Regions from separate parts of the Streptomyces sp. NPDC043908 genome, predicted to be linked through region 2. Evidence: riboswitches for the same ligand, from Rfam matches in the RefSeq annotation. Region 2 holds a riboswitch; the other holds the start of a gene.

Region 1 (7,134 bases), 610 kb from region 2:
CGATGATGTCGGCGACCTCACGGAAGTCGTCCGCGCCGAAGCCGCGGGTGGCCAGCGCCGGCGTGCCGATCCGCAGGCCCGAGGTGACCATCGGGGGGCGCGGGTCGTTCGGGACGGCGTTGCGGTTGACCGTGATGCCGACCTCGTGGAGGCGGTCCTCGGCCTGCTGGCCGTCGAGCTCGGAGTTGCGCAGGTCCACCAGGACCAGGTGCACGTCCGTGCCGCCGGACAGGACCGAGACGCCGTGCGCGGTGACGTCGTCCTGGACCAGGCGCTCGGCCAGGATGCGGGCGCCGTCCAGGGTGCGCTGCTGGCGCTCCTTGAACTCCTCGGAGGCCGCGACCTTGAAGGACACCGCCTTGGCCGCGATCACGTGCTCCAGGGGACCGCCCTGGAAGCCCGGGAAGACCGCGGAGTTCAGCTTCTTCGCGAAGTCCTTGTTCCGGGCCAGGATGATGCCGCCGCGCGGGCCGCCGAGCGTCTTGTGCGTGGTGGAGGTGACCACGTCCGCGAACGGCACCGGGTTCGGGTGCAGCCCGGCCGCGACCAGGCCCGCGAAGTGCGCCATGTCGACCCACAGCAGGGCCTCGACCTCGTCCGCGATGCGGCGGAACTCGGCGAAGTCCAGCCGGCGCGGGTACGCCGACCAGCCCGCGATGATCACCTTGGGGCGGTGCTCCTTGGCCAGGCGCTCGACCTCGGCCATGTCGACCAGACCGGCCTCGTCGACGTGGTACGGGACCACGTTGAACTGCTTGCCGGAGAAGTTCAGGCGCATGCCGTGGGTGAGGTGGCCGCCGTGCGCCAGGTCCAGGCCGAGGATCGTGTCGCCGGGCTGGGCGATCGCGAAGAGGGCGGCCTGGTTGGCGGAGGCGCCGGAGTGCGGCTGGACGTTGGCGTACTCCGCGCCGAACAGGTCCTTGACCCGGTCGATCGCGATCTGCTCGGTCACGTCCACGTGCTCGCAGCCGCCGTAGTAGCGGCGTCCGGGGTAGCCCTCGGCGTACTTGTTGGTGAGGACCGTGCCCTGGGCCTCCATGACCGCGACCGGAGCGAAGTTCTCCGAGGCGATCATCTCCAGGGTGGACTGCTGGCGGTTCAGCTCGGCGTCGACGGCCGCGGCGACGTCCGGGTCGAGCTCGTGAAGAGGGGTGTTCAGAAGCGACATCGGAAGATCAGTCCTTACGCCGTGGTCAGCTGCCTGCGAACGCGGTGTACTCGTCGGCGGAGAGCAGGTCGCCCGGCTCCTCGGCGACGCGCACCTTGAACAGCCAGCCGCCCTCGAAGGGGGCGGAGTTCACCAGGGACGGGTCGTCCACCACGTCCTGGTTGGCCTCGACGACCTCGCCCGAGACCGGCGAGTACAGGTCGCTGACCGACTTGGTCGACTCCAGCTCGCCGCAGGTCTCGCCCGCGGTCACCGTGTCACCGACCGCCGGGAGCTGGACGAACACCACGTCACCGAGCGCGTTGGCCGCGTGCTCCGTGATGCCGACCGTCGAGACGCCGCCCTCGGCGTCCGACAGCCACTCGTGCTCCTTGCTGTAGCGCAGCTGCTGGGGGTTGCTCATGACCAGAATTCTCCTGTACGAGGGGGAGTGGTGGTGAACGGAAAAGTCATGCGGTGCGTGTGCGAGGGGTCACTTCTGGCGCTTGTAGAACGGCAGCGCCACGACCTCGTACGGCTCATGCGTACCGCGAATGTCCACGCCGACGCCGGAGGTGCCCGGTGCGGCGTGCTCGGCGTCCACGTACGCCATGGCGATCGGCTTGCCCAGGGTGGGCGACGGGGCGCCCGAGGTCACCTCGCCGACGACCTCGCCGTTCGCCACCACGGAGAACCCGGCGCGGGGCACCCGGCGGCCCTCGGCGATCAGGCCGACCAGCTTGCGCGGCGCCTTGGCGGCGGCGCGCTCGGCGGCGGCCTCCAGGGCCGCGCGCCCCACGAAGTCGCCCTCCTTCTCGAACTTCACGACCCGGCCGAGCCCCGCGTCGAACGGGGTCAGCGCGGTGGTCAGCTCGTGCCCGTACAGCGGCATGCCCGCCTCCAGGCGCAGCGTGTCGCGGCAGGACAGACCGCACGGCACCAGGCCCGCGTCCTTGCCCGCCTCGGTGAGCGCCTGCCACAGCTTCTCGGCGTCGGCCGGGGCCACGAAGAGCTCGAAGCCGTCCTCGCCGGTGTAGCCCGTACGGGCGATCAGCGCCGGGACGCCGGCCACGGTGCCGGGCAGGCCCGCGTAGTACTTGAGGCCGTCCAGGTCGGCGTCGGTGAGCGACTGCACGATGCCGGGGGACTCGGGGCCCTGGACGGCGAGCAGCGCGTAGGCGTCGCGGTCGTCGCGGACCTCGGCGTCGAAGCCGGCCGCGCGCTCGGTGACCGCGTCCAGGACGACCTGGGCGTTGCCGGCGTTGGCGACGACCATGTACTCGCTCTCGCCGAGGCGGTAGACGATCAGGTCGTCGACGATGCCGCCGTCCTCCTGGCAGATCATCGTGTAGCGGGCGCGGCCCACGCCGATGGTGGCGATGTTGCCGACGAGCGCGTAGTCCAGGGCCTTGACGGCCTCCGGGCCGGTGACGGTGATCTCACCCATGTGGGAGAGGTCGAAGAGACCGGCCCTGGTGCGGACGGCGTTGTGCTCGTCGCGCTCGCTGCCGTAGCGCAGCGGCATGTCCCAGCCGGCGAAGTCGGTCATGGTCGCGCCCAGCGAACGGTGCGTCGCGTCGAGGGCGGTGAGACGGGGGTTGCTCATGAGGGTGTGGCTCCCAGGGCATGACGGCGAGGACGATCCTCCCCATCTGTCATCGGAACCTGAGAGGTTCGCCGGGAGACCCGGCTTGCACCTTGGGTGGAGCCACGCCGTCCGGGAACGCGCGACCCGCTTTTCAGATCTGCCTCATCCACGCGGTACGGGGCCTGAGAGATTCAAGGGAGGGACTTGCTCCTTCGGCGCCCCGCGATCCACCCGGCCTTCTGGGGCCTTGGGGGAACTGCCGGGGACTCTCCCGCGTGGATTCAAGCGGCCGGTATGCAGTTGGCGGGCACATCATTGCACGGCTGCGCGGAACGGCACATCACTCAGCTCTTATTACCATCTCTTTACGCACATTGGGGAAGGGTCGCACGACCCGGCAGGGGAGGACCGATGACGGTGCACAGGCACACGGCGGCGAAGGCCGGTCCGGCGGTGCCCGCGCAGCGCGCCACGGCGCCCGGTGCGGCGCGAGCGGTGCGGGACCTGCGCGGAAGCACCGGAGGGACCCCGCGCACGCTCCGGTTCGCGGCGGGCGACGTGGTGGTGGTCTCCGGACTGCCCGGCAGCGGCAAGACGACCCTGCTGCGGCAGGCGGCGCCCGGCCTCGGCATCGACTCGCAGGACACCCGCAAGGCCTGGGAGGCCCGGCTGCCCGGGGTGCCGTACGCGCTGTACCGCCCGGTGGCCCGCGTCGCCCACTTCCTGCGGATGCACCGGGCGCTGCGGGCGGGCGGGGGCCTGGTCGTGCACGACTGCGGCACCCACGCCTGGGTGCGCTGGTCGCTGGCGCGGCGGGCGGCCCGGCGCGGGCGCTCCCTGCATCTGGTGCTGCTCGACGTCCCGCCCGAGGTGGCGCTCGCGGGGCAGACGGCACGCGGCCGCAAGGTCTCGGCGTACGCCTTCGCCCGCCACTCCCGGGCGGTGCCGCGCCTGATAGCGGCGGTCGCGGCGGGCAGCCTCCCCCGGGGGGTCGCCTCGGCGGTCCTGCTGGACCGGGAGGCGGCGCGGACGGTGGAGCGCATCGCCTTCGGGGAGCCGTCCGGCCGGGGCTAGAGTTTCCGCGGGACCGCGCGAGCGGCCCCGTACGGCCCGCGGTGACCCGCACCGACCCGCAGACGAAGGACGGCGTATGAACTTCCCGCACCCGCTCCCGCAGGGCGGCGGCGGCTGGCCGGGCAACGAGCTGGAGGAGGCGCTGGCCGCGGCCCTGGGCAACCCCACGGCCGGCCCCCGCCTGATAGAAGTCATGGGCCGCAACCCCGTCTGGGTGCCGCTGCCCAACGGCGGCGGCCAGGACAGCCGGGACCTCGATCTGCCCACCATGGAGATCGACGGCGCGCCGTACGTCCCGGTCTACAGCTCCGAGCAGCAGTTCCTCCAGTGCGTCGGCCCGCACATGTCGTTCGCGATCGCGCCGGCCGTCGAGTTCGCCCGCGGGCTGCCGCCCCAGCTGGGCATCGCGCTCAACCCGGAGGGCGCGGTGGGCGTACCGCTGCCGCCGCCCGCCGTGGCCGAGCTGTGCCGGACCGGGCGCACCGCCCTGGACGGCCCCGCCTCCGGCGCCCGGGTGCGGCTCTTCGAGCCCGACTGGCAGGAGGACCCGGTGGACTTCCTGGCCGCCGCCTCCGCCGAGTTCGAGGCCATCGGCGTGGTGCGCACCGCCCGCCGCGCGCTCGCCTCCATCGAGGGGGACGAGCCGGCGCTCTTCATCGGCGTGGAGTTCTCCACCTGGGACGGGGCCGGGCGCAACGCCCCCATGGAGGCGCTCGGCCGGGCGATGGGCCGCGTCCCGGTCGGCTGGCCGGTGAACCTGGTGCTGCTGGACGTCGCCCAGGACCCGGTGGGGGACTGGATGCGGGAGCGGGTGCGCCCCTTCTACACGCGGTCCGCCGTCTAGTCCGCCCACGCGCGGGCCGCTCCGCCGCCCTCCCGCATAAGCTGGTTCCATAATCCGTAGACCCCCCACGGCCGCCCGCCTGTGCACCGGCGCCGCGGGGGACCGAAGAGGGGCGGGACCCAGGGTGAGTGCGTCAGGCACCGCGGCGGCCGGGCAGGTCGAGCACATGCTGCGCCAGGTGGCCCCCGGACGCTACGACGCGTACGAGGCGCTGCTGCACGCCCTCGCCGACCCCTCCTCCGGCCGGCTGTGGATGCTGCTGTGGCACGGCGGCCCCGGCGCCCCCGACGCGCAGTACGGGAACATGGAGGTCGACGGGGTGGCGTACGCACCCTGTGTGACCTCCGCCCAGGAGCTCTCTGCCAGTGGCTGGAACCGGGCCCACGAGGTGGTCACCGGCCGTGACATCGCCCGCGCCCTCTACCCCGACCGGTACGGGATCTGGCTCAACCCGCACGCCCCGGGCGGCGGGGTCGGCATCCCGTGGCCGGATCTGCGCCGGATCGCCACGGGCCTGGACCGGATGCCCGCGGGCCCGCTGCGGATCACCGAACCGGCCGTGGAGATCCCGCAGTTCTACGCCCTGCTCACCCAGCACGCGCACCGCACCCCGGCCGTGCGGGCGCTGCGCCGCGCCTGGGTGCAGCCCGCGCTCGGCACCCCGTACCTCGCGATCGGCCTCGACCTCTACGACACCGGGCCGCGGTCGGTCGACGCGGTGCGCGCGATGATGCAGCAGTCCGTCGCCGCCGTCCCCGACGGGCTGCCGGTCTCCACGGTCGCCCTCTCCGACGAGTACGACCCGGTCGGGATGTGGCTGCGCGCCAAGGGCCGGCCCTTCTACGACCGCGAGGCGCACGCCGCCCCGGCGGCCCCGGCGGGCGGGTACGGCTATCCGCCGGCCGCCCCGCGCGCCTACTGACGGCCCCCGCACGTCGTACAAACCGCATACGCCCCACACGTACCCAACAGTCGCCCCTGCCCCGGTTGCGCCTGGCTGGTCCACCCAATTGGCCACCTCATCAGGGCAGTTGGGCGACATGACCGATCTGGTCGGTTAGTGCCTGACTGGTCCGCTCAGACGATCACGACGTCCGCATAACGGAAGTCATCTGACCGCATCACGTTTAGGCAACCATTCACCGTCAGGTCTGGCGGGTGATCGCGAACGCGTTGAAGACTCCCGGCTAACAAGGGCCCGTTGGCCCGTCGCAGATCACCGCACCACCTGATGGAACAAGCCGCCACAGCGGCTGGTACGGGCCGGCCATCCGCCGGCCGGGAGGGGTCAGAGGCACTGTGACCGCACCGCTCGAGACCACCGGATCGGCTGCCGAGGTGCCGCCGGAGGCAGTACTCACGGGGGCCAAGCAGAGCCAGATCGAAGGCCGTTCGCTCGGACAGATCGCCTGGACGCGCTTCAAGCGCGACAAACTCGCGGTCGCCGGTGGCGTCGTCGTCGTCCTGCTCGTCCTGCTCGCCGTTCTCTCCAAGCCCATCCAGTGGGCGTTCGGGCTCGACCCGAACGAGTTCCACCAGGACCTGATCGACCCGGCCCTGCTGGCGCCCAAGGGCGCCTGGGGCGGCATGAGCTGGGAGCACCCGCTCGGCGTCGACCCGCAGTACGGGCGCGACATCCTGTCCCGCATCATCGAGGGCTCCTGGGTGTCGCTGCTCGTCGCGGGCGGCGCCACGCTGCTCTCGGTGGTCATCGGCGTGATCATGGGCGTCACGGCAGGGTTCTACGGCGGCTGGGCGGACACCCTGATCAGCCGCGCGATGGACGTGTTCCTGGCGTTCCCGCTGCTGCTCTTCGCCATCTCGATCTCCGCGTCGCTCCAGGACGGGGCGTTCGGACTGACCGGACTGCCCCTGAGGATCTGTGTGCTGATCTTCGTGATCGGCTTCTTCAGCTGGCCCTACATGGGCCGTATCGTCCGGGCCCAGACGCTCAGCCTGCGCGAGCGCGAGTTCGTCGAGGCCGCCAAGAGCCTCGGCGCGCGCGGTCCGTTCATCCTGGTCCGGGAGCTGCTGCCGAACCTGGTGGCGCCGATCCTGGTCTACGCGACGCTCCTGATCCCCACGAACATCCTGTTCGAGGCCGGCCTCAGCTTCCTCGGCGTCGGCATCGCGCCGCCGCAGGCATCGTGGGGCGGAATGCTCACCACCGCGACCGACCTCTACGAGGCGGACCCGCAGTACATGATCGTGCCGGGCCTGGCGATCTTCATCACGGTCCTGGCGTTCAACCTGCTGGGCGACGGGCTGCGAGACGCCCTCGACCCGCGAGGCAAGTAAGCACGCGGCACCTTCCACGCAAAGACACATCTGCCGCAACCATCCCAAAAGGGGGCATTCCTCAGGTGAAGACGAGAAAAGCGACCGTTCTGATCGCTACCGCCGTGGCGCTGACGCTGGGGGCCACCGCGTGCAACGACTCCAAGGACGACGACTCCAAGGGCAAGAGCGGTAAGAGCGCCG
Region 2 (7,134 bases):
GGAGTCCGAGGGTCTCGTGGAGCCCCGGCGCACGCCGTCGGGGTACCGCAAGTTCAGCCCCGAGGACGTGGAGCGGCTCGCCCAGGTCCTGCGGATGCAGCGGGACCACTATCTGCCGCTGAAGGTCATCCGCGAGCATCTGGACGCGCTGAGCCGCGGTGAGCAGCCCGTGCTGCCCGCCGCGGGCGGAGCGCGCGATCTGGCGGACGGCGGGGGCGAGGGCGACCCGGAGCGCCCCACGGCGTCCCGTGTGGGGCGTACGGAGCTTCTGGTGGCCGCTGAGGTCACCGAGGCGGAGCTGACCGAGTGGGAGTCCTACGGGCTGATCTCGGCCGGTCCCGAGGGCGGCTACGACGCGGAGTCGGTGAACGTGGCCCGCCTGGTGGCGGACCTGGGCCGATTCGGTCTCGAACCGCGTCATCTTCGCGCCATGAAGGCGGCCGCCGACCGCGAGGCCGGGCTGGTCGAACAAGTGGTCGCACCCCTGCGTCTGCACCGCAACCCGCAGACCAGGGCGCATGCGGAGGCCACGGTCAGGGAGCTCGCGGCGCTCACCGTGCGGCTCCACGCGGCCATGGTCCAGACCGCTCTCGGGGTCCGGCTGCACTGACCCCGGGGGTCCCCGACTACCCAAACCTGCCGGGCACGTCCTAGGGTTGCTGTGTGAACGAGCTCGACGTCGTGGGTGTCCGGGTGGAAATGCCCTCCAACCAACCGATCGTGCTCCTGCGTGAAGTGGGAGGCGATCGGTACCTCCCGATCTGGATCGGTCCAGGGGAGGCGACCGCGATCGCCTTCGCCCAGCAGGGGATGGCTCCGGCGCGGCCGCTGACGCACGACCTTTTCAAGGACGTGCTGGAGGCCGTGGGCCAGGAGCTCACCGAGGTCCGCATCACGGACCTGCGCGAAGGTGTCTTCTACGCGGAGCTGGTCTTCGCCAGCGGGGTCGAGGTGAGCGCGCGACCATCGGACGCCATAGCGCTCGCCCTGCGCACCGGAACGCCGATCTACGGCAGTGACGGGGTGCTCGACGACGCGGGGATCGCCATCCCGGACGAGCAGGAGGACGAGGTGGAGAAGTTCCGCGAGTTCCTCGACCAGATCTCGCCCGAGGACTTCGGCACCAACAGCCAGTGAGCCGCGCGCCCGGAGCCCCGTGAAACCCGGCGGCTCCGGGGCATTCGAGTAGCCTTTCCCGGAAGAGGGGTACGCGAAACCACTCTCAGGGTGATTATCACTCGGCGTGCCGAGTGTGGCGATCGTTGACGCACCCCGAGTGACTGCCTACCGTCGTGAGGGCAGTTCTAGGACGGAGGGTCGGCGTGAGAAGCAGCGGCGGCGACAGTACGGCAGGGGAGGCCCCCGGATGTCCGGGGGGGAGCGGGCCGTACCCGCCTCCGAGTCCTCTGCCGGGTACGAGCGGTGGCCACCCCCTTCACGACAGCACGGCCGACACCGGCACCGACACCGTCGGATACCGGGGGCCGACGGCGTGCGCGGCGGCGGGGATCACCTACCGGCAGCTCGACTACTGGGCGCGGACCGGCCTGGTCGAGCCCAGTGTGCGTCCGGCGTACGGATCGGGGACCCAGCGGCTGTACAGCTTCAAGGACGTCGTGGTCCTCAAGATCGTCAAGCGTTTCCTGGACACCGGGGTCGCCCTCCAGAACATCCGCACCGCCGTGCAGCACCTGCGGGAGCGCGGCTTCCGTGATCTGGAGCGGATGACGCTGATGAGCGACGGGGCGACGGTGTACGAGTGCTCCTCGCCCGACGAGGTCGTCACCCTGCTCCAGGGCGGCCAGGGGGTCTTCGGCATCGCCGTCGGCGTGGTGTGGCGCGATGTGGAGACGGCGCTGTCCCAGCTGCACGGCGAGCGGGTCGACACCGGCGAGACGCTGGTCGGGAACAACCCGGCCGACGAGCTGGCCCGGCGCCGCAACCGCGCGGTCTGAGGGGCCGCCGGGCCGCAGGGGGCCGATTGTCAGTGGTGTGAGGCAGCATCGGTGGTGTGAGAGCCGCGCCGACCATCCTGCATCTGGACATGGATGCCTTCTTCGCCGCCGCAGAGCAGGCGTCGAAGCCCAGCCTGCGCGGAAAGCCCGTGATCGTGGGCGGCCTCGGACCGCGCGGTGTGGTGGCCACCGCGTCGTACGAGGCACGGCGCTTCGGCGCGCGCTCCGCGATGCCGATGGCGCAGGCCAGACGGCTCTGTCCGAACGGCGCCTACCTCGTCCCGCGCTTCACGTTCTACCGCTCGATCAGCGAGCAGGTGATGGAGCTGCTGGGGCGGCTGTCGCCCCTGGTGGAGCCGCTGAGCCTCGACGAGGCCTTCGTGGACCTGGAGGCCGGGGGAGTCGCGTGGGACGCCCAGTCGGCCCGTGAGGCCGGTCAGCGGCTGCGCGCGGACATCCGGGCGGTGACGGGGCTGACGGGATCGGTGGGCCTCGCGGGGTCCAAGATGCTCGCGAAGATCGCCTCGGAGGAGGCGAAGCCGGACGGGCTGATGCTCATCGAGCCCGGCACCGAGCGGGAACTGCTCGCCCCGATGCCGGTCAGGACGCTGCCGGGCGTGGGGCCCGCGACGGGCGAGCACCTGCGCAGGGCGGGGATGACCACGGTCGCGGATCTGGCCGAGGCGGGCGAGGACGAGCTCGTACGGCTGCTGGGCAAGGCGCACGGCGCCTCACTGCACCGGATGGCGCTCGGCCTCGACGACCGGCCGGTGGTGGCCGAGCGGGACACCAAGTCGGTGTCGGTCGAGGACACCTTCGACGTGGACCTGCACGACCGGGTGCGGGTGATGACCGAGGTGGGACGGCTCGCCGACCGCTGTGTGCAGCGCCTGCGGGCCTCCGGGCACTCCGGCCGCACGATCGTCCTGAAGGTCCGCCGATACGACTTCTCCACGCTGACCCGGTCCGAGACGCTCCGCGGGCCCACGGACGATCCCGCGGTGGTGCGCGAGGCGGCCGGCCGGCTGCTCGACTCCGTGGACACCACCGGCGGCGTGCGTCTGCTGGGGGTCGGGGTCAGCGGCCTCGCCGACTTCACCCAGGAGGACCTCTTCGCCCAGGCGGCGGGCGAGCGGTCGGCGGGTGATCAGGGCACGGCGGAGCAGGCGCCCGTCGAGGCCGGGACCGGGGCGGAGGCGGCCGCCCCCGAACAGCCGGAGGCGGTGGACCCGGCCGAGCGGCGCTGGCTGGCCGGGCACGACGTGCACCACCGCGCGTTCGGCCCCGGCTGGGTGCAGGGCAGCGGGGTGGGCCGGGTCACCGTCCGGTTCGAGACGCCCACCTCCGCCGTCGGGCGGGTGCGGACGTTCCGGGTGGACGACCCCGACCTGGAGCCGTCCGAGCCGCTGCGGCTGGTGGACGTGGCAGGGGAAGCGGCGACCGGGCAGACGGGTGAAGGGGCCGGGCGGGAGCAGACGGGTGACGGCGGACCGGGGGAGCAGGGCGGCGCGGAGGGTCAGGCGTCGTCCTCCTCACCCGCGAGCCGTCCGAAGTCCCGGTCGCGGTCGGCGCCGGGCAGCGGATCGGGGGCGGCGATGTCGAGACCGTAGTGGTGGTAGAGCTGGAGCTCCTGTTCGGGGGAGAGGTGGCGGCCGACGCCGAAGTCGGGAGCGTCCTTGATCAGCGCCCGGTCGTAGGGGATGTGCAGCGCCTCGTCGACGAGGGCGCTGGGTTCCAGGGGGACGAAGGCGTCCCGGCTGAACAGCCCGGTGCGTACGGCGGCCCACTCGGGGACTCCGGTGGCGTCGTCGAGGTACACCTCGTCCACCGTGCCGATCTTGTTGCCGTTACGGTCGAACGCCTTGCGGCCGATCAGGCTGCGCGGATCGATATCGGTCTGCACGGTCCCTCCAACAGGTCGCAACTGCTCGTAACACTACGAAAGTGCACAACGGGGGCGTCGGCCACTCGAAGGATCAGGGCCGGGCCGCGCTGGTAGGCTGGCGATGGCTGCTGACCCCGTGCGGGAGAGTCCTCCGGAAAGATGTCCGGAGGCGCCGAAGGAGCAAATCCTCCCCGGAATCTCTCAGGCCCACGTACCGCGCGGACGAGGTCACTCTGGAAAGCAGGACGGGGGACGTGCGGGCTCAGGCCTGTGCGCGCACCCCTTCCTCACCGACGGTGAAAGCCGGGACGCCCCCACGCGCCCCGGTGAAGCTCTCAGGTTGAGATGACAGAGGGGGAGGCCGTCCGGGCACCCGCGCCGTGGTGCCCCTCGCAGGTCGTGCAGACCAGGAGGCCTCCGTAATGACCGCCAACCGCATGCCGCTCACCGAGCTCGAGCGTGGCATCCCCTTCGAGCAGCGTCACATCGGGCCCGACGCCGAGGCCCAGGCGAAGATGCTCGCGCAGGTCGGCTACGGCTCGCTCGACGAGCTGACCGCCGCGGCGGTGCCGGACGTGATCAAGAGCGCCGAGGCGCTGGGTCTGCCCGGCGCCCGCACCGAGGCCGAGGTCCTGGCCGAGCTGCGCTCCCTCGCGGACCGCAACCAGGTCCTGGCCCCGATGATCGGCCTGGGCTACTACGGCACGTTCACCCCGCCGGTGATCCTGCGCAACGTCATGGAGAACCCCGCCTGGTACACGGCGTACACGCCGTACCAGCCGGAGATCTCGCAGGGCCGCCTGGAGGCGCTGCTCAACTTCCAGACCGTCGTCGCCGACCTCACCGGGCTGCCGACCTCCGGCGCCTCGCTGCTCGACGAGGGCACCGCGGCCGCCGAGGCGCTCGCGCTCTCCCGCCGCGTCGGCAAGGTCAAGGGCGGGGTCTTCCTCGTCGACGCCGACACCCTCCCGCAGACGGTGGCCGTCATAGAGACGCGCGCCGAGCCGACGGGTGTCGAGGTCGTCGTCGCCGACCTCAGCCGCGGCATCCCGGCCGAGGTGGCCGAGCGTGGTGTCTTCGGCGTGCTGCTCCAGTACCCGGGCGCCTCCGGCGAGGTCCGCGACCTCAAGCCGGTCATCGACGAGGCCCACGAGCTGGGCGCGATCGTCACCGTCGCCGCCGACCTGCTCGCCCTGACCCTGCTGACCTCGCCCGGCGAGCTCGGCGCGGACATCGCCGTCGGCACCACCCAGCGCTTCGGCGTCCCCATGGGCTTCGGCGGCCCGCACGCCGGCTACATGGCGGTCCAGGAGAAGTTCGCCCGCAGCCTGCCCGGCCGCCTGGTCGGCGTCTCCGTCGACGCGGACGGCAACAAGGCGTACCGCCTGGCGCTCCAGACCCGTGAGCAGCACATCCGCCGCGAGAAGGCCACCAGCAACATCTGTACCGCGCAGGTCCTGCTCGCCGTCATGGCCGGCATGTACGCGGTCTACCACGGCCCGGACGGCCTGCGGCAGATCGCCCGGCGCACCCACCGGTACGCGGTGATCCTCGCCGAGGGCCTGCGCGCCGCCGGTGTGGAGGTCGTGCACGGCTCGTACTTCGACACGCTGACCGTCCGGGTCCCCGGCAAGGCCGCCGAGGCCGTCGCCGCCGCCCGTGACGGCGGGGTCAACCTGCACCTGGTCGACGCCGACACCGTCTCGATCGCCTGCGACGAGACCACCGACCGCGACCGCGTCGCCGCGGTCTGGGCCGCCTTCGGCGCCGAAGGCGACATCGAGGCGCTGGACGCCTCGGCCGCCGACACGCTGCCGGGCGCGCTGCTGCGCACCGACGAGTTCCTCACCCACCCGGTCTTCCACCAGCACCGCTCCGAGACCGCGATGCTGCGCTACCTGCGCAAGCTCGCCGACCGCGACTACGCGCTGGACCGCGGCATGATCCCGCTCGGCTCCTGCACCATGAAGCTGAACGCGACCACCGAGATGGAGCCGGTCACTTGGCCCGAGTTCGGTCAGATCCACCCCTTCGCGCCGGTCGAGCAGGCCGGGGGCTACCTCACGCTCATCCACGAGCTGGAGGAGCGCCTCGCCGAGGTCACCGGATACGACGCGGTGTCCATCCAGCCCAACGCCGGTTCGCAGGGCGAGCTCGCGGGTCTGCTCGCGGTCCGCGCCTACCACCGCGCCAACGGCGACGAGCAGCGCACGGTCTGCCTGATCCCCTCCTCCGCCCACGGCACCAACGCGGCCAGCGCCGTGATGGCCGGGATGAAGGTCGTCGTGGTGAAGACCGCCGACGACGGCGAGGTCGACATCGCGGACCTGCGCGCCAAGATCGAGCAGTACCGCGACGAGTTGTCGGTGCTGATGATCACCTACCCGTCCACGCACGGGGTGTTCGAGGAGCACGTCGCCGACATCTGCGGCGAGGTGCACGACGCGGGCGGCCAGGTCTACGTGGACGGCGCCAACCTCAACGCGCTGGTGGGTCTCGCCAAGCCGGGCAAGTTCGGCGGCGACGTCTCGCACCTGAACCTGCACAAGACGTTCTGCATCCCGCACGGCGGCGGCGGCCCGGGCGTGGGCCCGGTCGGTGTGCGCGCGCACCTCGCGCCGTACCTGCCGAACCACCCGCTCCAGCCGACCGCGGGACCGGAGACGGGCGTCGGCCCGATCTCGGCCGCCCCGTGGGGCTCGGCCGGCATCCTGCCGATCTCGTGGGCGTACGTCCGGCTGATGGGCGCCGAGGGCCTCAAGCGCGCCACCCAGGTCGCGGTCCTCGCGGCCAACTACATCGCCAAGCGCCTGGAGCCGCACTACCCGGTGCTCTACACCGGCCCCAACGGCCTGGTGGCGCACGAGTGCATCGTCGACCTGCGGCCGCTGTCGAAGGCGACCGGCGTCAGCGTCGACGACATCGCCAAGCGTCTGATCGACTACGGCTTCCACGCGCCGACCATGTCGTTCCCGGTGGCCGGCACGCTGATGATCGAGCCGACCGAGTCCGAGGACCTGATCGAACTCGACCGGTTCTGCGAGACGATGATCGCGATCCGTGGCGAGATCGAGAAGGTCGCCTCGGGCGAGTGGCCCGCCGACGACAACCCGCTGGCCAACGCCCCGCACACGGCGGCGGCGCTCGGCGGCGAGTGGAACCACGCGTACAGCCGCGAGGAGGCGGTCTTCCCGGCCGGCGTCTCGAAGGCCGACAAGTACTGGCCGCCGGTGCGCCGCATCGACGGCGCCTTCGGCGACCGCAACCTGGTCTGCTCCTGCCCTCCGCTGGACG

The links. A riboswitch is a leader RNA that binds a small molecule or an ion and turns the genes downstream of it on or off. The one in region 2 is predicted to bind glycine.
Region 1: linked by a shared signal. The riboswitch ahead of gcvT (glycine cleavage system aminomethyltransferase GcvT) and the one ahead of gcvP (aminomethyl-transferring glycine dehydrogenase) in region 2 are both predicted to bind glycine.

What each region holds. Positions count from the first base shown of each region.
Region 1 covers NZ_JBWKEI010000002.1:217,023-224,156, reverse strand. The annotation lists gene glyA (serine hydroxymethyltransferase) at 1-1,168, opposite strand, end outside; gene gcvH (glycine cleavage system protein GcvH) at 1,194-1,571, opposite strand; gene gcvT (glycine cleavage system aminomethyltransferase GcvT) at 1,641-2,753, opposite strand; glycine riboswitch at 2,897-3,019, opposite strand; gene AC069K_RS05320 (AAA family ATPase) at 3,147-3,809, shown strand; gene AC069K_RS05315 (enhanced serine sensitivity protein SseB) at 3,886-4,653, shown strand; gene AC069K_RS05310 (enhanced serine sensitivity protein SseB C-terminal domain-containing protein) at 4,778-5,575, shown strand; gene AC069K_RS05305 (ABC transporter permease) at 5,953-6,951, shown strand; gene AC069K_RS05300 (ABC transporter substrate-binding protein) at 7,017-7,134, shown strand, end outside.
Region 2 covers NZ_JBWKEI010000002.1:823,702-830,835, reverse strand. The annotation lists gene ftsR (transcriptional regulator FtsR) at 1-610, shown strand, start outside; gene AC069K_RS07990 (bifunctional nuclease family protein) at 664-1,137, shown strand; gene AC069K_RS07985 (MerR family transcriptional regulator) at 1,407-1,955, shown strand; gene AC069K_RS07980 (DNA polymerase IV) at 2,012-3,565, shown strand; gene AC069K_RS07975 (PRC-barrel domain-containing protein) at 3,472-3,858, opposite strand; glycine riboswitch at 3,970-4,067, shown strand; glycine riboswitch at 4,068-4,202, shown strand; gene gcvP (aminomethyl-transferring glycine dehydrogenase) at 4,263-7,134, shown strand, end outside.